One region of the Mumia sp. ZJ430 genome, then DNA from elsewhere that is predicted to be linked to it. Evidence: riboswitches for the same ligand, from Rfam matches in the RefSeq annotation. Region 1 holds a riboswitch; each other region holds the start of a gene.

Region 1 (7,432 bases):
CGCAACGACCTGGCCGCGACGCGGGGGACGTTCCGGGTGCGCGGCGACACGCTCGAGATCTTCCCCGTCTACCAGGAGCTCGCGGTCCGCGTGGAGTTCTTCGGCGACGAGATCGAGCGGCTGATGACGCTGCACCCGTTGACCGGAGAGGTGCTGAGTGACGAGCGCGAGCTGTACGTGGGCGCGGCGACCCACTACACGGTCGGCCCGGAGCGGCTCGAGACGGCGGTCCGCGGCATCGAGAACGAGCTCGAGCAGCGCCTCGCCGAGCTCGAGAGCCAGGGCAAGCTCCTCGAGGCGCAGCGCCTGCGCATGCGCACCACGTACGACATGGAGATGATCCGGCAGGTCGGCACGTGCTCGGGCATCGAGAACTACTCGCTTCACATGGACGGCCGCCCGCCCGGCTCCGCACCGAACTGCCTCCTCGACTACTTCCCCGAGGACTTCCTGCTGGTCGTCGACGAGTCGCACGTGACGATCCCGCAGATCGGCGCCATGTACGAGGGCGACATGTCCCGCAAGCGCACGCTGGTCGAGCACGGATTCCGCCTGCCGAGCGCGATGGACAACCGTCCTCTCAAGTGGGAGGAGTTCCTCGACCGCATCGGCCAGACGGTCTACCTCTCGGCGACTCCCGGCCCGTACGAGATGTCCAAGGTCAAGGACGAGCACGACGTCGTCGAGCAGATCATCCGCCCGACCGGCCTGGTCGACCCCGAGGTCATCGTCAAGCCGACCAAGGGCCAGATCGACGACCTCATCGAGCAGATCCGCGGCCGGGTGGAGCGCAACGAGCGGGTGCTCGTCACGACGCTCACCAAGAAGATGGCCGAGGACCTCACCGATTACCTCCTCGAGGCCGGCATCCGCACCCGCTACCTCCACTCGGAGGTCGACACCCTGCGACGCGTCGAGCTGCTGAGCGAGCTGCGGATGGGGGAGTACGACGTCCTCGTTGGCATCAACCTCCTGCGCGAGGGTCTTGACCTGCCCGAGGTGAGCCTGGTGGCGATCCTCGACGCCGACAAGGAGGGCTTCCTGCGCTCGGGGCGGTCGCTGATCCAGACGATCGGACGCGCGGCGCGCAATGTGTCCGGTCAGGTGCTCATGTACGCCGACACGATCACGCCGTCGATGGAGCAGGCGATCGACGAGACCAACCGACGCCGCGCGATCCAGGTCGCCTACAACACCGAGCACGGCATCAACCCCACCCCGCTGCGCAAGAAGATCGCCGACATCACCGACATGCTGGCGCGCGAGGACGCCGACATCGAGCAGCTCGTCGGCTCAGGTCGGGCGCAGTCGCGCGGCAAGTCTCCGGTGCCGCTGGTGGGCTCGTCGGGCGACGGGAGCCACGTCGACCCATCCACGATGGCCGCGTCCGAGCTCGCGGAGCTGATCCAGGAGCTCAACACGCAGATGCACGCGGCCGCCGAGGAGCTGCAGTTCGAGGTCGCAGCGCGTCTGCGTGACGAGATCGGTGACCTCAAGAAGGAGCTCCGTCAGATGCAGGCCGCCGGCGCGGGGTGAGGACTCGGGGTCTCGATACGCCGGCTCGTTCTCGCCGGCTACTCGACCACCGAGGGTCGGCCTGGCCACGCGTCGGGATCCATCGCGTACACCCATCGCATCCCGGGCCACTCGGTCACCGACCAGAGCTCGCGCCGCTCGGGCCACGCGGCGATGTCCTCGCACCCCGTCGGCAGCACGCCCTTGTGCCGCCGGAAGTCGCCGGGCGCTCCGACGAGGAGGTCGCCCGCGTTGCCGCGCCCCTGGCTCGTCGTCACGTACCACCGGCCGTCGAGAGCAGTCACGCCCTGCATCCGCGCCGACTGTGCGGCGTGCAGCTCGGTCGGGACCGCGCGCCCGGACCCGTCTCGTACGGGCAGGTGCGTCGTCGGGTCGAGCGTGAAGCGCCAGAGCCGCTGGCTGCGTCCGACGCCGCCGTACTCGCCGGCCACCAGCGCGGGCGGCTCGCCTGGGGCCCCGTACGCGACGGAGAGGAACGAGTACCGCAGGCGACTGCCCTCGTCGCGGCTCCAGGCAGACAGGCGCGCGTACTCCGGCAGCACGACCTCGTACCCGAGCCGTCCGGCCACCCCGCGGCCGCGCCCGCTCAGGTCGAGGCGGAGCAGGTCGGAGATTCGGAACAGCACGATCCCGGCCCGCGTCGCCGCCACGTATAGGTACGGGCCGTACCAGGCGATCCCGCCGGCGTGGATCGGGACCGGGCGGGCCCGCACCCCCCACGGCGTCCTCACCGCGCGGACGAGCAGGACGTGCCGATATCGCCGTGCCGCGAGATCGACGAACGTGAGCCGTGAGCCCGTACGACGCGGGCGGTGGTGGGCATACCAGGTGGCGACGAGGACGTCCCGGTCCGTCGCCCCCTCCTGGGCGTCGGCGGAGGTCGTGACGCCCTGGGGATACCAGTGCTCCGTCTCGGCGTCCGTCGGCTCCCAGGCGAAGCCCTTCGTCACCGCGCTCCCGGGGACGTCGGCCTCGCGCAGCCGCAGCACCGCTCCGTCGAGGAGCGAGGGCACGTCGAGCGGCTCTCCCGCGCGCAGCAGAGCGTCCCGGGCGGCCGGTCGTGTGAGCGCTCCGCGCAGGCCTACGTGTCTCACCGTCACGGGGCTGAGCATCTCGCGTTGCGGGTCCGCGCGCACCCTCTGGCACAATGGCGCAGGGAGGGGAGTATTCCTTCGTCGACCCGTCGTCATCACGGCAGCACCAGGTGCAGCCCGGCGGGTCGAGTCGTGCCAGGCGCGCTCTACGCCGTCGCGGCGGAAGAGACCTCCGGCCTGACGAACGATCCGACCGGAGGAACCTGCCCGTATGAACGTCACACCGCTCGAATGGTGGATCACGATCGGCGTCACCGTCGCTGTGCTGCTGTTCGACGTCATCGTGATCGCCCGTCGCCCGCACGAGCCGTCGATGAAGGAGGCCGGGCTGGCGCTGACGGTATACGTCGGTCTCGCCATCGCCTTCGGTATCTGGGTGTCGAGCTTCCACGGCGGCCAGTACGGCCTCGAGTTCTTCACGGGCTGGCTCACCGAGTACAGCCTGTCGGTCGACAACCTGTTCATCTTCATCATCATCATGGCGAGCTTCAAGGTGCCTCGGGTGTACCAGCAAGAGGCCCTGATGATCGGCATCATCCTCGCGCTGATCTTCCGCGCGGTCTTCATCGTGCTGGGTGCGGCCGCGATCAACAACTTCAGCTGGGTCTTCTACATCTTCGGCCTGTTCCTCGTGTGGACCGCGTACGGGCTCGTCAAGAGCTATCGCAACCACGATGACGAAGAGGCTGGCGACAACGCGGTCGTCCGCTTCGCCGAGCGCCACTTCAGCATCACGGACGAGTTCCACGGCATGAAGATGGCGATCCGCGTCGACGGCAAGCGCTTGCTGACGCCGATGTTCTTGGTGATCCTGGCGCTGGGCAGCACCGACCTGCTGTTCGCGCTCGACTCGATCCCGGCGATCTACGGCATCACGCAGGAGGCCTACCTGGTCCTCACCGCGAACATCTTCGCGCTGATGGGCCTGCGTCAGCTCTACTTCCTGCTCGGCGGGCTGCTGCAGCGCCTGGTCTACCTGTCGCTGGGCCTCTCGGTGATCCTCGCGTTCATCGGCGTCAAGCTGGTGCTCCACGCGCTGCACACCAACGAGCTGTCGTTCATCAACGGTGGTGAGCACATCGACGTGCCGGAGGTGCCGACGCTGGCCAGCCTGGGCGTGATCGTCGTCGTCCTCGGCATCACCGCGGCTGCAAGCCTCTGGAAGACGCGCAACCAGCCGCCTCCGCAGCGTCCTGACGAGCACGAGGACATTCCTCAGGCCTGACGCGGCCGCGCTGCGCGTCCCTCGCCTCGGCGGTGAGTCCGGTCCCACCCAGAAGCATCGGGTGGGACCAGGCTCACCGCCGTCGTGCGTGAGGGCCGGGTACGGGGGCGAAGAGGGCGCGCCATCGTGGTCCGAACGAGGGTGCAGGCCCGTCATAGCCGAGCGAGACGAGCTTGCGGTGTACGAGGATGACGAGGGCACGTGGACGGGCGAAACGTGCGCTCGTGATCTGGACGTACGTGACGCCGTGGTCGCGAAACCCCTCGTACCGTCCGATGTCAACATTGAACTGGTGGACATCCTCGGCGTGCTGGCGCCCTTCGTACTCGAGAACGAGCAGCCATCGATGGTAGAGCAGGTCGGCGCAGCCGAGGAACCTCCCCTCCACGAAGAGGTCCACGTTGACCTCAGGCGTGGGAAGTCCGGCCATGACGAGCATCGCACGGACCTTCGACTCGCGAGGCGAGCGCGAACGCGGGTTCAGCATCGGTAGGACCTCGAGTGCGCGGTCTGCGCCGGGGCGCCAGGAGTCGCGGATCGCGAGCTCGGCGAGCTCCTCATGTGTGGCGTGACCGTGGCGGAGGAGCCAGTCGCCGGCGGCGACGAGGTCGATGAGGGGCTCCTCGGCACAGCATCCGAGGAATGCCGCGGCGGGTGTCACCCCGCTTGCGTCGAGAGGCGGCATCTCCTTCGTCCGGTGCACCATGATGCCGTCGAGTGCGACGTGATGGTCGTCCGGCACCACGAAGCAGATCGGCTCCAGAGGGAGGTCGTCGTACCCGAGCATCCGGAGGCGCGTGCCGTCGGTGGGCTGAGCGTACGAAGGCACCGCGAGCGCCGCGGCCGCAATCTGGTCGCTGTCGGTCATCGCGTGATCCGTGTGCACCCAGGTCTCGGGATGAAGGCGGCGAAAACGCTTGCCGAGGAGCAGCTTCGGCGAGAGTCCGAGCGCGACCAGCTCGTCGCGCGAGAACGGGCGGTTGGTCAGCTGAACTGGAAGCGGTGTCGGTGCGGGCATCCCGTCATCTCACGCGTCCTCGCGGGCTCCGTACATCGCCTGCGCGCGCACCTGTGGATGCCGCGGAGCCGAAGGCGTGTGTGGAGAATGCGGGCGCGGTGACTGAGGTCCCACTGTGCGGGCCTCGGTGGGACCGGACTCACCGCCGCTCCGCCGCCCGGCCGCCCTGAATGTGGTCACACCGCCACGCTTGGGCTTGATGTCTTGTTTGTGTGGGTTAGCCTGACGGAGGCCTCGCTCGTACGCCGAGTCCCGCCCAAGGGCGAGGCCTACCCCGGATGGCCGGTCACGGGGGCCGGCGAACCTTGATCTGAACGGGCGGGAGTGGGGAACCCATCTCTGGAGCCTTGGCTCCTTGGGGTGAAGCCTTGCCGCACGAACAACGCGGCAGGCCGGGCACCTTCGGCCCGAACCCGACAGCTAACCCCACAGGCGTTGTGAAGGGACAACATGTTCAACGCCCTCCGCGTCGCCCGTCGTGGCGTCGCTCTCACGCTGGCGCTCGCCGGCATGGTTCTGGGGATGCTGGTCTTCACCAGCACGCCCGCCAACGCAGCCAAGGACAAGACCTGGGAGCGCCTCGCCAAGTGCGAGTCAGGCAAGCGCTGGCGCATCAACACCGGCAACGGCTACCACGGTGGCCTCCAGTTCAGCGCGGGCACCTGGCGTGCGTACGGCGGCAAGAAGTACGCCTCGTACGCCCACAAGGCCAAGCGGCGCGAGCAGATCGCGGTCGCCGAGAAGGTCCTCAAGGGGCAGGGCTGGGGCGCATGGCCCGGCTGCTCCCGCAAGCTCGGTCTGAACAACAAGCTCAAGCGCGAGAAGTGGCAGGGGTTCGCCAGGAGCGACCGGTACGCCAGGAAGGGTGCCATCGGGCACTTCCCGCGGTGGTGGCGCAAGAAGTTCTGGTGACGCCTCGCCTGACGTGACACCCGGACCCCGGTGGGCTCTCATTCGAGCTCGCTGGGGTCCTTCACGTAGGTCTTGGCCCCGTACGCCGCGCGGTTGACGACCCACGTGATCGCCCAGAGCACGACGCCGATGCCGAGGAGCAGTCCGGCGACCTCGTACTGCTCGGCAGGACGCCCGGAGAGTGGCGTCACGAGGTAGAGCGACGTCACGCCGGCGATGACCGGGAGCACGGTGGGGGTCACGAAGTGGTCGTCGTCGACCGGGTCGCGTCGCAGGACCAGCACCGTGATGTTCACGATGGTGAACACCCCCAGCAGGAGCAGGGCCGTCGTCCCGCCGAGCGTGGCGATCGCGTCGTCGCTGGCGCTGAACACGTACGTGATGAGGCCGCACGCGATCACGGTCGTGAAGAGGATCGCGACCCATGGCGTCTGGCGGCGCGCACCTACATGGGCGAGTCCCGGCGGGAGCACGCGCTGCTTGGCCATGCCGTAGATGAGCCGACTGGCCATCAACATGTTGATCAGTGCAGTGTTGGCGACGGCGAACATCGTGATGAACGGATAGATCTCGTCGATCGGGACGTCCGGGGCGCCGCGTTCGACGACGGTGAGCAGCGGCGTCTCCGAGGCGGCGAGCTCGCCGACCGGGACGAGCGCGACGGCGGTGATGGACACGAGGACATAGATGATGCCCGTGATCGAAAGGCCCGTCAGCATGATGCGAGGGAACGTGCGGACGGGGTCCTTCGTCTCCTCGGCCATGTTGACCGCATCCTCGAAGCCCACCATCGCGAAGAACGCCAGCGAGGTCGCCGTCGTCACTGCGAGGAAGACGTTCTTCTCGTCAGGCGTGTCGAACGCGACCACTCGGGAGAAGTCGGCGTCCCCCTGCGTCATTGCCCAGATCCCGACGAGGATGACGAGCGCCAGGCCAGTGAGCTCGATGAACGTGAGCGCCACGTTGGTGAGCACGCCGTGCGCGACACCGCGCAGGTTGATCAGCGCCAGCAGGACGATGAACGCCAGCGCGACGAGGAGGATGCCGGTCTTGTCCAAGCTCAGGTTGAACCCCTGGTCGACGCTGCGGGCGACCAGCCGCGATGCGGTCGAGGCGGACGTGATCCCCGACGACATCACGGTGAAGGCGACGAGGAAGGTCAGGAAGTGGATCCCGAACGCCTTGTGGGTGTAGAGCGCGGCACCGGCGGCCTGGGGATACTTCGTGACGAGCTCGAGGTAGGAGAAGGCCGTCAGCGTCGCGATCACGAAGGCCAGGATGAACGGCAGCCAGGCCGCGCCGCCGACCTCGGCCGCGACGTCGCCGGTGAGGGCGTAGACGCCGGTGCCGAGGATGTCTCCGACGATGAAGAGCAGGAGCAACTTGGGGGTGAGGAACCGGCGGAGCTCCGGGGCGCGGCCCTCGTCGGTGGCAGTGGCATCGGGCCTGCTATCGGTCATGACGCTCCTCGTCGTTCGGTCCTGCCCCACTCTCGTGCTCGTGGCGTATGGGTGCAATCCGGCTCGCCAATAGGGGAGGACATCGAACATGTGTTCGAGTCCCGTCGTATCCTGTGGCCGTGGGAACGAACAGGCGGTACGGCAGCGACGGGCGTGCCGTCGAGCCGCGCGACGGCGGCGCGGTCCG
Region 2 (7,432 bases), 820 kb from region 1:
GTTGCCGCGCTCGGCGTCCAGGCGCCCGCGCCCTGGGACGGGGAGCCGAGCCCGTACGAGGACCTTCCTCCGGCTCTTGCGGCGACACCTGTGGACCGTGCGCGGCTCCAGGCGACGATGTGGGCCGCGGCCGGCCTGGTCCGTGACGGTCAGACTCTCGCCGCGGCGGCCGACACCCTCGCCGGCTGGAGAGCTGTGGTCGACGGCACCACCGCGGCGTACGAGGACGCGAACCTCCTCGAGGTCGCGAGAGTCGTCGTGATGGCTGCGCTCGCCCGTGAGGAGTCGCGTGGCGCCCACTTCCGTACCGACCATCCCGAGCGTGACCACGCCTTCGACCGGCACCTGTCGTGGGTGCGCAAGGGAGGACACCCGTGCTGACCGAGGCTCACGTCGAGAAGACCGTGGCCGCCGCGCTCGAGGAGGACGCTCCGTGGGGCGACCTCACGGGCGAGACGCTCGTCCCTGCAGACGCGCGGGCGTCGGCCGTCCTTGTCGCCCGTGAGGGCGGTGTCCTTGCCGGCGCACGGGTCGCTGAGTCGGCCTTCCGTCAGGTCGACCCTGCGACGACGGTGCACCTCGTCCTCCGCGACGGCGATCTCCTCGAGCCCGGTACGGTCGTCGCGACGGTCGAGGGCCGCGCCCGCGCCGTCCTGCGCGCCGAGCGAGTCGCCCTCAACTTCGCCCAACGGATGTCAGGCATCGCGACCCAGACCCGCGCGTACGTCGACGCCGTCGCCGGCACGGGCGTCCGCATCGTCGACACCCGCAAGACGACGCCCGGCCTGCGTGCCTTCGAGCGGTACGCGGTCGCGTGCGGCGGCGGGCACAACCACCGCTTCTCGCTGTCGGACGCCGTGATGGCCAAGGACAACCATCTCGCCGTGCTCGGCGACGACCCCGAGCAGATCACGGCGGCGCTGCGGGTCGCGCGCGAACGGCTCCCGCACACCGTCCATCTCGAGGTCGAGGTGGACCGGCTGGACCAGATCGACGCGGTCCTCGCCGCAGGGGTCGACACGATCATGCTCGACAACTTCTCGCTCGAGGACCTGCGGACGGGGGTGGCGACGATCGCCGGGCGTGCGCTCGTCGAGGCCAGCGGCGGGATTACCCTGCCGGGCATCAGGGAGGTCGCCCTGACCGGTGTGGACCTCATCTCCGTCGGCGCACTCACGCACTCCGTCCGCGCCCTCGACCTCGGGCTGGACGTCGAGGTGGCGAGCTGAGGTGCGCTACCTCGACGCGGCGGCGACGACACCCGTACGCCGTGAGGTGCTGGAGGCCATGTGGCCGTACCTCACGGGAGAGTTCGGCAACCCGTCCAGCCGCCACGGGCTCGGCGACGCCGCGGCCCGTGCGCTGACCGCGGCGCGCGCACAGGTCGCGACCGCCCTCGGCGGCCGACCGACCGAGGTCGTCTTCACCGCCGGCGGTACGGAGGCCGACAACCTCGCGGTCAAGGGCCTGGCGCTGGCACGGCCTCGCGGTCGCGCGATCGTCACCTCGGTCGTCGAGCACCCTGCGGTCCTGGAGGCGTGCGACTACCTGGCACGCTTCCACGGCTTCAACGTCCACCGTCTCGGCGTCGACGGCGACGGCGTGGTGGACCTCGCGGAGGCTGCGCATGTCATCGACGAGGACACCGCGCTCGTCTCGGTGATGCTCGCCAACAACGAGATCGGGAGCCTCCAGCCGGTCGCCGAGCTCGCCGCGATCGCCCACCGGGCCGGCGCGCTGATGCACACCGACGCCGTCCAGGCGATGGGGGCCGTCGCGGTCCATCCGGCCGATCTCGGCGTGGACGCGCTGTCGTTGAGCGGCCACAAGCTCGGTGCGCCCAAGGGGAGCGGGGCGCTCTGGGTACGCCGAGGGGTCGCGCTGGAGCCTCTCGTGCACGGCGGAGGGCAGGAGCGCGGTCGCCGGTCGGGTACGGAGGACGTCGCGGCGGCGGTCGGTCTCGCGACCGCTGTGCGGCTGGCGACGGGGCCAGGGTGCGACGAGGAGCGTGCCGACCTGGCCGCGGGGCGGGACGCGTTCGTCCGCGAGGTGCTCGAGGGCGCGCCCGGCGCACTCCTCACGGGACACGCCGAGCACCGCCTCCCCGGCCACGCGTCCTTCTGCTTCCCCGGCACCTCAGGGGAGGCGGTGCTCCTCGCCCTCGAGCACGACCACGGCATCGTCTGCTCGAGCGGATCTGCCTGTGCGGCCGGCTCGGACGAGCCGTCAGCGGTGCTGCTTGCGCTCGGACTGGAGCCGGAGGTCGCCCAGACGGCGGTGCGGTTCGCTGCAGTGTCGGGAGCTGATTTCGACGGTGTCGCAGCAGCCGTCATCAACGCAGTGTCAACGCTGCGTGCACTGGCCGGATAACTGACCGTTCCGGCAAGTCTGCCGTTGCGGCCGTAACCATTCTGTTACCGTCTCGATGCATAACCGAGATCAATGTGAGCGGCTTCACGACGACCCCGTTCGATCCCTGTGATCTCAGGGGGTCCGTACCTGGACAGGTGCCCATGTACGTCTTGTGATGGCTTGGGGGGGTTTGAGACTCGGCTCGAATCGTGTCTATGGTGACCCGCGGCTCGACTACGGGCCTGGACAACTTCACATGAGCCAGCCGAGAACGCGACCCGGAGGCTCGACAACTGAACATCGTGTGTGGGAAACGCCGAGTCCTGCCCCACCTGCACACGCCCCCATCATCGACCCCCACCCAGGGGCAGGAGCGGAGGAACCAACTCTGCACGAAGACCGTCCGCGGTCATGCGTGCTCGGGGTGAAGCCCGCAAGGGCAGGGCCATCCTTCGGCCCTAATCCGACAGCTCACTTCGCAGGCGTGGAAGGGAAACCACGCACTCATGTTCGCGAACCCCCGGATGCATCGCCTCGTCGCGCTGCCCATCGCACTGCTCGCTGCATTCGTCATGGTGGTCTCGACCGCCGGCGAGTCGCAGGCCGCCACCGCCAAGGCGTCGACCTCGTCGACCAAGATGGCGGCCGCCAAGACCACCGCAGCCAAGACCCCGACCGCCAAGCAGGCCAAGCAGGCCCGCAAGAAGGCCAAGCGCGTCGCCGCCAAGAAGCGCCGTGCTGCCCGCATCAGCAAGGCCTCGCGCGTCGCTGCCCGCCAGAAGGGCGACCCGTACCGCTACGGCGCCAGTGGCCCGGGCGCTTTCGACTGCTCGGGTCTCACGTCGTACTCGTTCCGCAGGGCCGGCGTGAAGCTGCCCCGTACCGCGAACTCGCAGTACCGCCACGTGCGCAAGATCAAGAAGAAGAACATCCGCAAGGGCGATCTCGTCTTCTTCGGTGGATCCCGCAAGTACCACGTGGGCATCTACTGGGGCAAGGGCCGCATCCTCCACGCGCCCTACTCCGGGAGCCGCGTGAAGGTCGAGCGGATCTGGACCAAGGGCTGGTCCGCCGGCACGGTCCGTCTGCGCGCCTGACGTACGACCCTCGAGACCGACACGGCAGGGCCGGTGCCACACCTGGCACCGGCCCTGCTCCACCATGGAGAGCATGCCCGTGAGCAACTACCTCCGCGCGACCGCGCGCGCTACCGCTGCCCTCGCTGCGCTCGCCCTCGTCGCTGCGTGCTCGAGCTCGCCTGATCCCGAGCCGGAGCCGACGCCCGACACGCCTGACGCGAGCCGTGATGCCGCGACGCTGATCCGTGCCAACCCGTTCACCGGGAAGGCGGCGCCCAAGGGACTGCCCGACCACCCCGCGTTCCTCGTCAAGATCGAGAACACGGCCGCCGGTGCTCCGCAGTACGGGCTGTCCGAGGCCGACATGGTCGTCGAGGAGCTCGTCGAGGGTGGGCTGACCCGTCTCGCGGCATTCTTCTACTCCCAGACTCCGGACAAGGTCGGGCACGTACGGTCGACCCGTACGACCGACATCGCGCTCGTGAAGCCGACCGGTGGGCATCTCATCGCCTCCGGCGGCGCCGGTGTCGCCGTCCGCAAGATCAAGGCCGCCGGCGTCGACTTCCACAGCGAGGACACCGGCAACCTCACACTCACGCGAGACTCCGCCAAGAGTGCCCCGTACGACCGGCTGCTCGACCTCGACGCCTACGCCGACCAGCACGCGTCCAGCAAGGCGGCGATCCCCGCCCCCTACCTCCCGTTCGGCGCGACACCGACTGCTGCGAAGAAGAAGGCGACCTCGTTCGACGTCCGCTTCTCGCGGGGTTCGGCGACCCGCTGGAAGTACGCGGATGGTCGCTACACGCGCGTCAACGGGCACGCCCAGAAGGGCAAGGACTTCTCCCCGGACACGGTGCTCGTGCTGTTCACGCGCCAGGCCGACGCGGGCTACCGCGACCCGGCTGGCAACCCCGTCCCCGAGACGGTGTTCACCGGCAAAGGCAAGGCCGTCGTTCTCCACGGCGGCACCATGCTCGAGGCCCGCTGGAGCAAGAAGAACGCCGGCGCGCCGGTCCGGCTGGTCGCGGGCGGCAAGCCGGTCGTGCTCGAGCCCGGCAAGGTGTTCGTCGAGCTCGTGCCCCAGGGTGCGGGTGGCATCTCCGTCCGCGGCTGAGCGAGCGACATCACACGCCACAAGGGTGGGCTGTGACCCGCCTCGCGACCTAGCATCGACCCCAGAGGTCGGCCCCACCTGACGGTCCCTCCCTCCAGCGTCGGGTGGGGCCGTCGTCTCTTCGCAGCGAGGCCTGCGGGGCTCAGCTCGCGGGCTTCTGCTCCGCCAGCGCCGCGAGCTCCTCGCCGAGCGCCTCATCGATCGCGTGACCGAGCTCGTCACGGAAGACCGCGACCACGGCCTGCGCCGCGACGGGCAGGAGGTTGGCGATCGACGTGACGACCGAGTTCCACTCCTCTTCGGGCATCCCGCGCTGCGCGAACGGCTGCCAGATGTCGTGGCGGACGCGGGCGACGAGGTCGTCGGCCACCGTGCGCAGCGGCGACGAGAGCGCGGGGAGCAGCTCGAGCACGGTCTCGGGCGACAGGCCCATGGCGATCGCCGACACCCCGGCGCGGACCACGTCGGGGCGATAGACCTCGAGGGTGTCGTCGTCGACGACCGCGACCAGCCCGGCGTCGACCATCCGCTCGACGAGGTCGGTGCCGCGGGGGACGCCGGTGAGCGCGATCAGGCTGCTGCGCGACATCATCTCCGGCTCCTGCTCGCGGGCGAGAGGGGAGTCGAGGACGCCGATCAGGTCGAGCGCGTAGTCGGCGGTCGCGGACGGCTTGTCCTGCAGCGCCTTCTCGACGGCCTGCAGGGTGTAGCCGCGATCGAGGAGCGTGCGGACCAGCTTGAGCTGGTTGACGTGCGACCGCTGGTAGTAGCCCGTCCGTCCCTCCAGTCGCGGAGGGTCGAGGAGTCCACGGCTCGCATAGGCGCGGACGTTGCGTACGGTCATCCCCACGCGCGCAGCGAGCTCGTCGACGGTGAGCTCGCCCTCGTGTTCGGTGTCGGCCATCTCGTCCTCGGGGCAGTGGGTCAACGGTTCCGTCATCCTACGGCCTGGACGCCCGCGTTCCGGTGTGGCACGGCGTACGCTGAGAGGCGAGCGACGGACGGCGTGAGGAGGCCCCGATGACCGAGCAAGAGCCGGCCGAGACGCCTGACGACTTGTCGCCACGTCACCGCTCGTACCGGGGCCGTCTTCTCGTCGCGACGCCGCTGCTCGGCGCCGGGCCGTTCTTCCGTACGGTCGTGGCCGTCCTCGACCACGATGGGGGCGGCGCGCTGGGCGTGATCCTCAACCAACCGCTCGACGCGTCGGTCTCCGACGTCCTGCCGGAGTGGTCGAGCCTCGTCGCGAGCCCGTCGGCCGTCTTTTCGGGCGGGCCGGTGTCGTCGGACTCGGCCCTGGCCATCGGCGTGATGGCCTCGGCAGGTGTCGAGACGCCGGACGGGTGGCGCGAGATGTACGACCGCGTCGGGCTCGTCGACCTCGACATCCCCGCGGCCGGCACGCACGTCGGACTGCGCGGTGTGCGCGTCTTCGCGGGGTATGCCGGCTGGAGTCCGGGTCAGCTCGAGGAGGAGATCGAAGAGGGCTCGTGGGTCGTCGTCGACGGCTTTGCCGAAGATCTCCTCTCGCCGAATCCGGAGGCCCTGTGGCGCGACGTGCTGCGCCGCCAGGGCGGCGATCTCGCGATGCTCTCGACCTTCCCCGACGATCCCCACATGAACTGAGCCGTCCACACCCGCGTGTCGACGGACTGGGGCGGACGACCTGCCTGACATAGACTGCGGAGGTGTCCACCACCTTCAGCCCCGGAGCCCAGACGTCCGAGGACGTCCGTACGCAACCGCGTCTCGACGACGGTGACCACGAGCGCTTCTCGCACTACGTCCCCAAGGACAAGCTCACCGAGGCGATGATCGAGGGCACGCCTGTCGTGGCGCTCTGCGGCAAGGTCTGGGTGCCCAGTCGTGACCCGCAGCGCTTCCCCGTGTGCCCGGAGTGCAAGGAGATCTGGGCGTCGCTTAACGCTGACGACGCCGGTGGCGATGACTGAGCGCGGCCGACGTCGCGCGCTGCCGCTGCTGTTGACCGTCCTCGTGGCCAGCAGCAGCCTGCTGCTGAGCGGCTCGGTCCTGTCGGGAGCGGTCACGACACCCGCGGCCGCCGCAGAGGGCATTGACCCCGCAGAGGGCGACGGACACACCTCTCACGACGCCTGCGACCCTGGCGACGCCGAGGCATTGTCCGCACGCACGCTCAAGGGGCTCGACGGCGTCGTCCGCGGCCCTGAGCCGTCAGATGCGACGGCCGCGGCGTACGAGCGGGACCTCGAGCGCCGTCTCGCTGCGGACCCTTCGGCCCGCACGAGCCCCGAGGCCCGGGGCGACGCGCCCCACCGCATCAAGGTGCGCGTGTACGTCCACGTGATCAAGCCCTCGACCAAGGCCAAGGCCGTCAGCCGCGCCAAGATCCGGCGGCAGATCAAGGTGATGAACCGCGCCTACGCCGGCAAGCAGTGGAGCCAGGCCCGCAGCGCCCGGTTCCGGTTCTCGGTCAAGAAGGTCGACACCGCCGTCAACAAGTCGTGGTACTACGCGTCACTCGGCTCCAAGGCGTCGCGCAAGATGCGCAAGGAGCTCCACCGCGGCAAGAAGCGCGACCTCAACCTCTACATCGGTGCGCCGACCGAGCGTGGGGGTCTCCAGCTCCTGGGCTACGCGACGTTCCCGCAGCGCGCCAAGAAGAAGCTCGCGACGGACGGTGTGGTCATCCACAAGGACTCGATGCCGGGCGGACGGTTCCGCGGCTACAACAAGGGCGACACGGCCGTCCACGAGACCGGCCACTGGCTCGGGCTCTACCACACGTTCCACGGCGGCTGCGGCAAGAAGAACGACCGAGTCGCTGACACACCCGCCGAGCGGGTCCCGAGCTTCGAGTGCCCCAAGGGCCGCGACACCTGCCCGTCACCGGGACTGGACCCGA
Region 3 (7,432 bases), on a different contig from region 1:
TCAGCGGCAACGCCTCGCCCGCGCAGATCGCCGGATTCGCCGTCGGGCTGCGCGCCAAGGGCGAGACGGTGGCCGAAGTCGAGGGGCTGGCGGCCACCATGCTCGACCACGCACGGATGATCGAGGTCCCTGGCCGTACGGTCGACATCGTCGGTACGGGGGGTGACCGGGCGAAGACGGTCAACATCTCCACGATGTCAGCGGTCACGATGCGCGGGGCCGGAGCGTTGGTCGTCAAGCACGGCAACCGCGCTGCGTCGAGCGCGAGCGGCGCCGCCGACGTCCTGGAGAAGCTCGGCGTCCGTCTCGACCTCACACCGGAGCGGGTCGCGCAGCTGGCGACCGAGACGGGCATCACGTTCTGCTTCGCCCCGGTGTTCCACGCGTCCTTCCGCTACACCGCCGCTCCGCGCAAGGAGCTCGGCATCCCGACCGCGTTCAACTTCCTCGGCCCGCTGACCAACCCGTCCCGGCCCGCTGCGATGGCAGTCGGTGTCGCCGACGCCCGGATGGCCGCAGTCGTCGCCGGCGTGTTCGCACGCCGGGGCCTCGACGCGCTGGTGTTCCGCGGGGACGACGGTCTCGACGAGATCACCACCACGACGACGTCGCAGGTGTGGGTCGTCGGAGGTCCGGAAGGGGCCAAGTCGGTCACTCAGCAGACCTTCGACCCCCGCGACCTCGGCATCGCGCTGTCGTCGGCCGAGGCGCTGCGCGGTGGCGACCCGGCGTACAACGCCGCGGTGTTCAGGCGCGTGCTCGAGGGCGAGCAGGGCCCCGTACGGGACGCCGTGGTGCTCAACGCCGGCGCGGGTCTGGCCGCATACGAGGGGTCCACGGACGACCTTCTCGCGCGGATGGAACGCAGCACGGCGCTGGCGCGCGAGGCGCTCGACTCCGGTGCGGCGCTGCGTGCACTCGACGAGTGGGCCGCGGCCTCTCAGCGCGAGGTCTGAGGGCCGGGTTCGCTACTCGAGGTCACCGCCGATGCTGAACGCCGACTCAAGGTCGTGCTGGGAGTACGTCCGGAAGGCGATGTGCGTCTCGGTCGAGCGGACGCCGGCGACCTTGTTGACGCGGTCGGCGACGACGTCGGCGATGTCCTCGGTCCGACGGACGCGCACGAGCGCGATCAGGTCGATGTGCCCGGTGACCGAGTAGACCTCGCTGACGCCGTCGAGGGCGGCGATCTCCTCAGCGACCTCGGGGATGCGGTCGACCTCGGCATTGATGAACACGATCGCGGTGATCACGGGCCCTCCTGGCGGACGAGTCGGGGTACGCGGGGCAGCCTACTCGTCATCGACGGGGCCGGTGCTCGGTGCGCCAGCCGTCGCCCCCGGCCTCGTCGAAGGGGGCGGCCAGCGCACGTGATCGCTCTGCGGCCTCGACGATCGGAAGGTGCCGGCCGGCCCCGCGGGCAGGGCTCGCCCACTCGCCGTCGAGGTCCACGAGGCGGACGCCCTCGGACTCCATCCAGCGCAGCACGAGCTCGGACTCCGCGGCCGTCGCGGCCGGGGCCTGCTCCGGGACCACTGTCTCCGCGATGGCCCGGAGGGCGTCGACCCACGGGCGGGACGGTGTCGTCGCCGGCATGACGCCCGCCGCCACGAGCCGACCGTGCCGGACGATGTGGACCTCCCACTCGCGCCGTGCCGGGTCGAGCGGGCGAGCGGCGACGACCTCCCTGCACGAGAGCAGCGCCGAGAGCCGCTGGCTGCGGTGCGTGGCCTGCAGGAGGCTGACGAGGCGGTCCCGCTCTCGTGCGGCGTCCTCGAAGCGGTCCTGCGAGGCGAGGGTCCGCATGCGGTCGGTGGAGGCCTCGACGACCTCGACCGGGTCGGTGAGGATCGCGGCACGGACACGCTCGACCTCTGTGGCGTACTCGGCGTCGGTGGTCGACCCGTCGCACGGGGCGAGGCAGCCCCCCATCTCGGCGAGCGCGCACGCCGTACGGGACGGACGAAGCGGCAGACGGCCGGAGCACTGGCGGATGCGGAACGCCTCGTGCAGCGCGGACGCGACCTGTTCCGCCGAGGCGCGCCGGGTGAACGGGCCGAGGTAGTCGGCGTCGTCGTCGGTCTTGCGGACGTACGACAGGCGCGGCCACGGCTCGCGCGTGAGCTTGATCCAGGTTGCCCGCTCGGGATGGCGCGAGCGCCGGTTGTAGGGCGGCTTGTGGTGCGCGATCAGCCGGAGCTCGCGCACCTGCGCCTCGAGCGCGGTGGCGCAGGTGATGCCTTCGACGCGGGTCGCGAGCGCGATCATCTCGCCCATGCGGGTGCGGGTCTCGCTCGACGTGAAGTAGGAGCGCACCCGGGTACGGAGGTCCTTGGACGTCCCGACGTACAGGACGTGCTCGTGGCGGTCACGGAACAGGTAGACGCCGGGGGAGTGCGGGAGGTGGTCGGCGAGCCGGCTCTTCTTACGTTGGGCCGGGCTGACCCGCGCGCTGAAGGTCGCGAGCTCCTCCATCGTGGTCACGCCCATCGTGCCGACGCGCTCGAGTAGCGCGTGGAGCACGTCGACAGTGGCCCGCGCGTCGGCAAGGGCGCGGTGGTTGGGCGTCGTCGTGGAGCGGAAGTGGCGTGCGAGGGTGCCGAGCTTGCAGTTGGGGACCTCGTCGCGCACGAGGACGCGGCGTGCGAGGCGTGCGGTGTCGAGGGTCTCGAAGCCGGGCCACATGAGGTCGAGCGCGGCCGAGAAGTGCTTGAGGAACCCGACGTCGAACGGCGCGTTGTGCGCGACGAGCACCGTGCCGCGCGCGAACTCCAGGAACGACGGCAGCGCCTCGCCGATGCGGGGAGCGCCGACGACCATTGCGTCGGTGATGCCGGTCAGCACCGCGATGAAGGTCGGGATCTCGCCCTCGGGATCGACGAGGGTCTGGAACTCGCCGAGGATCTCGCCACCGCGTACCTTGACCGCGCCGATCTCGGTGATCATCGAGCCGGCGGACGCCGAGCCGCCTGTGGTCTCCAGGTCGACCACACAGAACGTGACGGCGGACAGGTCGCGGCCCAGCTCGTCGAGAGTCCCCTGGACGGGGACGGGCGACGCGGGGGAGGGGGCTTTCATGAGGGTGACGTTAGGTCGCGGCTCTGACATCACGGACGAATCGCCGGGTCGTACGGCGTGTCGCTGGTCCCGCTTTCTGTCAGCCCACGGTCGTAGCGTGCCGAGCATGAACGAATCTCGCGTGCTCCACCAGCAGCCGGGACCGGCGACGGGCCACGGCGAGTCCCTCACGATCGACTGCGCCCGCTGCCTGGCGCGCCCCCGGGCGTGCGGCGACTGCGTCGTCACCGCGCTCCTCGGGCCTCCTGACGACGCCGTACGGCTCGACGCCGAGGAGGGGGCAGCACTCGCCGCACTGAGCTCTGCCGGCCTCGTGCCACCGCTCCGGCTCGTGACGTCGGTCGAGAGCGAGGCGCCCGACGAGCCGTGAGGTTCAGGGTGAGTAAGCACACCGTGCACAATCGGGCCCTGTCGTCGTTGATTCTTGGCCCCCACCTTGCGTAGGGTGAGGCTCGCGTGCCTGAGGAGTTCTCTACCCCGGAGAGCGCAGGCAAGCCGCCTAGTTCGGCCGAGGTCCCCCGATCGACGCCGGAGCCGGGGACCCACGCGTTCCTGGGGTGAATCCGCGCTGCACCACGGGCGCGGTAGGGCACGTTCTTGGCCCGAACCCGTCAGCTCACCCGGTAGGCGTCGAGAACGCGAAGGAGACCGTCCCACGTGCGGAACGGCCGCAAGCTGTCGATGAAGGCAGCCATCGCCGCTGGCTCAGGAGTGGTTCTCGCCGCGACGCTCAGTGCGTCGCCGAGTGCAGCAGACCCCCAGGCGCCGAGCCTTGCAGAGGCCCAGCGCAAGGTGGCCAAGCTCAGCCACGAAGCCGAGCAGGCGAACGAGCGCTACCTCGAGCTCAAGACAGAGGTCGAGGGCGCCAAGAAGCAGATCAAGAAGCTCCGCGCGGACGTCAAGGTGCAGGAGTCCGAGGTCGACGGGGTCCGCAACGATCTCGCCAAGACCATCACCGACCGTCTTACCAGCTCGCCGATGGGCCCTACGACCCAGCTGCTCGCGAGCGGTGATCCCGACGAGTTCCTCAACGGCCTGGCGGCGCTGCAGTCGTACAACAGCACGCAGGCCGACCGCCTGGCAGCGTTCGAGCGCGAGGCCGACGAGCTGAAGGTGCGCCGCACGCAGCTCTCGTCCAAGCTCGAGGTCATCTCCGATGCCCAGGGCGAGATGAAGAAGCAGCAGGCGACCCTCGACAAGCGTGTCGCGGAGGCCGAGGCCGTGGTGGCGCGGCTGACGCCCGCGGAGCGCGAAGAGGTCTACAACGGCGATCACGGCGGCGGCACCTCGCGTGACGACGACCGTGCCTCGTCGAGCGCGCCCAAGGTGAACGCCTCCGGCCGCGCCAAGAAGGCGATCGACTTCGCGCTTGCGCAACTCGGTGAGCCCTACGTGTACGGTGCAGCGGGTCCGGGCAGCTGGGACTGCTCCGGTCTGACGATGGCCGCGTTCGGCGCAGCGGGCGTGTCGCTGCCGCACTCGTCGTCGGCGCAGTCGGGCATGGGCACGTCCGTGTCCCGCTCGTCGATGAGCCCGGGCGACCTCGTGTTCTACTACAGCCCGGTCAGCCACGTTGGCATCTACCTCGGTGACGGCAAGCTGGTCCACGCCCCGCGTCCCGGCCGCAGCGTCGAGGTCGTGTCGGTGGACGTGATGCCCGTGAGCGGAGTCCGTCGCGTCGGGTGACGCGCGTGCGGCACCGCGTCGGGTGACGCGCGTGCGGCAAGAGCCCCGGTCCACCTCGCGGTGGGCCGGGGCTTTGTCGTCACGCGGCCAGATGACGTGGCTACTGAGCAACCGACATCCGCAGGCACCGACGGCAGCCGCAGGCCCACCCGTACGTCGGTGCGGCAGCGTCCACGAGTGCGTGTGGGGTGGACGCCCAGCCCCACCAACGGCCGCACGCCAACGGTGCGCTCACCACGCAAGCAGATGCCGAGCTACTGGTAGAGGGACTCGACGTCGTCGCGGTGCTCGCGCATCACGACGTTGCGCTTGAGCTTGAGGGTCGGCGTCACCTGGCCGCCCTCCTCGGTCCAGTCGATCGGGAGGATACGGAACTTGCGGATCGACTCCGCGCGCGAGACGTGCGTATTGGCCTCGTCGACGGCCGTCTGGACCGCTGCGATGACGTCAATGTCCTCCGCGAGCTCCGCGATCGGGGTGTCGACAGCTCGGCCCTGCTGCTCCAGCCAGGGGCCGACCGCCTCGGCGTCGAGCGTGACGAGCGCGCCGACGAACGGCTTGCCCTCACCAACCACGACGGCCTGGCTGACCAGGACGTGGGCGCGGACGCGGTCCTCGAGCACGGCTGGGACGACGTTCTTGCCGCCTGCGGTGACGATGATCTCCTTCTTGCGACCCGTGATCGACACGAAGCCCTCGGCGTCGATCTCGCCGACGTCGCCGGTGTGGAACCAGCCGTCGGCGTCGATCGCCGTGGCGGTGGCCTCGGGGGCGTTCCAGTAGCCGCGGAAGACCTGGCCACCGCGGAACAGCAGCTCACCGTCCTCGGCGACACGCACCTCGGTGCCGGGGAGCGGGCGTCCGACGGTGCCGATCTTGGAGTCCTCGACGATGTTCGCGGCGAGCGCGGCGGTCGTCTCGGTGAGGCCGTACCCCTCGATGACGGTGATGCCGACGCCAGAGAAGAAGTGCGCGAGGCGTTCGCCGAGCGGGGCGCCGCCGGAGATGGCGTGCTCAACGTGGCCACCCATGGCCGTACGCAGCTTGGTGTAGACCAGCTTGTCGAACACGGTGTGCTTCGCCTTGAGCACCGGACCGATGCGCTTGCCGGACTCACGGGCACGGCTGTACGCGATGGCCGTGGAGGTCGCGAGGTCGAAGATCTTGCCCTTGCCCGAGGCATGGGCGTTCTGGCTGGCGCCGTTGTAGACCTTCTCGAAGACGCGCGGGACGGCCAGGATGAACGTCGGCTTGATCTCTGCCAGCTCGGGCAGGAGGTTCTTGACGTCGGGCGTGTGCGAGAGCCTGACGCCTGCGCGGATCGACCCGACCTCGATGATCCGGGCGAACACGTGCGCGAGCGGGAGGAACAGCAGTGTCACCGCGTCGTCACGGTCGAAGATCGCAGGCAGGATCTCGATGCAGCCGGCGAGCTCGAACATGAAGTTGGCGTGGGTCAGCTCGGCGCCCTTGGGCCGGCCGGTGGTGCCCGACGTGTAGATGATCGTCGCGAGGTCGGACGGTGCGACGGCGTCGCGGCGCGCGGCCACGTCCTCGTCGGAGATGCTCGCGCCGGACTCGGCGAGCCCGTCGAGGCCCTCGTCGATGCGCCAGAGCGTCTTGAGTGCGGGGAGGTGCTCGCGCGACTCCTCGACCCGCTTCGCGTGGACGTCGCTCTCGACGACGCAGCCGACAGAGTCGGAGTCGGCCAGGATCCAGGCGATCTGCTCGACCGAGGACGACTCGTAGATCGGGACGCTCACGGCGCCGATCCACCACAGCGCGTAGTCGACCTGGGTCCACTCGTAGCTGGTGCGCGCGAGGATGCCGATGCGGTCACCCGGTGCCACACCGGCAGCGATGAACCCCTTGGCGACGGCGACGACCTGGTCGTGGAACTGGGTGATCGTGAGGTCGACCCACGCGTCGTCCACCCGACGCTGGAAAGCGACCCGTCCCGGGTCCTTGTCCAGCCACGCCAGCACGTCGTTCGTGATGCTCCCGGTGCCCGGGACCTGGTATGTGGCCGGGGTTGCGTAGGTACGCACGCTGCCTCCGTTCAAGAATTACGGGTACGTCGAGAAGACGTACTTCCCCTCGGGCAGGTTACAGTCATCGACCGGAGCACCCCCAAAGGAGACCCGATGCCGGCCGTCGATGTGATCGACCAGACGTACGCGGCGGTTCCACCGTCGGCGTTGCGGAAGGTCCTCTGCGCCGAGGCCGCGTGGGGCGATGTGCTGGCCGACGTGCGGCTTGATTGCTTCGAGGACCGGGGTCTGCGGGGCAAGCGCTGGACGGTCTCACGTGGGCTCGAGGGCACTGCCGAGGTGTGGCTGGAAGAGGTCGCCGAAGGCACGGTGATCCATGTCTTCCTCCAGGCCGATCCGGCGGTCGCGCCGCGGTCGGAGCGGGCGCGCTCCGCGCTCGACCGGGCGTACCGGGTCCGGCTCAAGCGCTGGGTGACCGAGGTTCGCGACACCCTCGACGCCGACCGCGTGGTCGGAGCGGCTCCCGACCACGTCGAGCGCGAGCCGCGTGGGCGTGCCGGGGCCGACAGCACCGCGCGATAAGGTCGGGCCCAGCAACGATCGAGCAGGAGGCTCTCGATGACCGATCAGACGACCAGCGACATCGTGGTCGACGCGGAGCCCAGCGCGATCATGGC

The links. Region 1 has a riboswitch for cyclic di-AMP ahead of HCT63_RS20685 (transglycosylase family protein). Riboswitches for the same ligand answer to the same signal wherever they lie in the genome.
Region 2: another riboswitch for cyclic di-AMP. It lies ahead of HCT63_RS12085 (C40 family peptidase); the one in region 1 lies ahead of HCT63_RS20685 (transglycosylase family protein).
Region 3: another riboswitch for cyclic di-AMP. It lies ahead of HCT63_RS18360 (C40 family peptidase); the one in region 1 lies ahead of HCT63_RS20685 (transglycosylase family protein).

Annotation. Positions count from the first base shown of each region.
Region 1 covers NZ_JAAHFK010000002.1:322,836-330,267, reverse strand. The annotation lists gene uvrB (excinuclease ABC subunit UvrB) at 1-1,536, shown strand, start outside; gene HCT63_RS08140 (hypothetical protein) at 1,575-2,636, opposite strand; gene HCT63_RS08135 (TerC family protein) at 2,842-3,855, shown strand; gene HCT63_RS08130 (hypothetical protein) at 3,929-4,873, opposite strand; cyclic di-AMP (ydaO/yuaA leader) riboswitch at 5,160-5,322, shown strand; gene HCT63_RS20685 (transglycosylase family protein) at 5,324-5,785, shown strand; gene HCT63_RS08120 (APC family permease) at 5,824-7,245, opposite strand; gene HCT63_RS08115 (hypothetical protein) at 7,365-7,432, shown strand, end outside.
Region 2 covers NZ_JAAHFK010000002.1:1,140,158-1,147,589, reverse strand. The annotation lists gene nadB (L-aspartate oxidase) at 1-381, shown strand, start outside; gene nadC (carboxylating nicotinate-nucleotide diphosphorylase) at 375-1,229, shown strand; gene HCT63_RS12090 (cysteine desulfurase family protein) at 1,231-2,370, shown strand; cyclic di-AMP (ydaO/yuaA leader) riboswitch at 2,691-2,852, shown strand; gene HCT63_RS12085 (C40 family peptidase) at 2,859-3,449, shown strand; gene HCT63_RS12080 (DUF3048 domain-containing protein) at 3,523-4,548, shown strand; gene HCT63_RS12075 (MerR family transcriptional regulator) at 4,691-5,488, opposite strand; gene HCT63_RS12070 (YqgE/AlgH family protein) at 5,569-6,174, shown strand; gene HCT63_RS12065 (DUF3039 domain-containing protein) at 6,237-6,500, shown strand; gene HCT63_RS12060 (zinc metalloprotease) at 6,493-7,432, shown strand, end outside.
Region 3 covers NZ_JAAHFK010000004.1:441,540-448,971, forward strand. The annotation lists gene trpD (anthranilate phosphoribosyltransferase) at 1-956, shown strand, start outside; gene HCT63_RS18345 (Lrp/AsnC ligand binding domain-containing protein) at 969-1,253, opposite strand; gene HCT63_RS18350 (DEDD exonuclease domain-containing protein) at 1,300-3,078, opposite strand; gene HCT63_RS18355 (hypothetical protein) at 3,185-3,448, shown strand; cyclic di-AMP (ydaO/yuaA leader) riboswitch at 3,575-3,724, shown strand; gene HCT63_RS18360 (C40 family peptidase) at 3,736-4,764, shown strand; gene HCT63_RS18365 (long-chain fatty acid--CoA ligase) at 5,019-6,812, opposite strand; gene HCT63_RS18370 (polyketide cyclase / dehydrase and lipid transport) at 6,909-7,337, shown strand; gene HCT63_RS18375 (SRPBCC family protein) at 7,374-7,432, shown strand, end outside.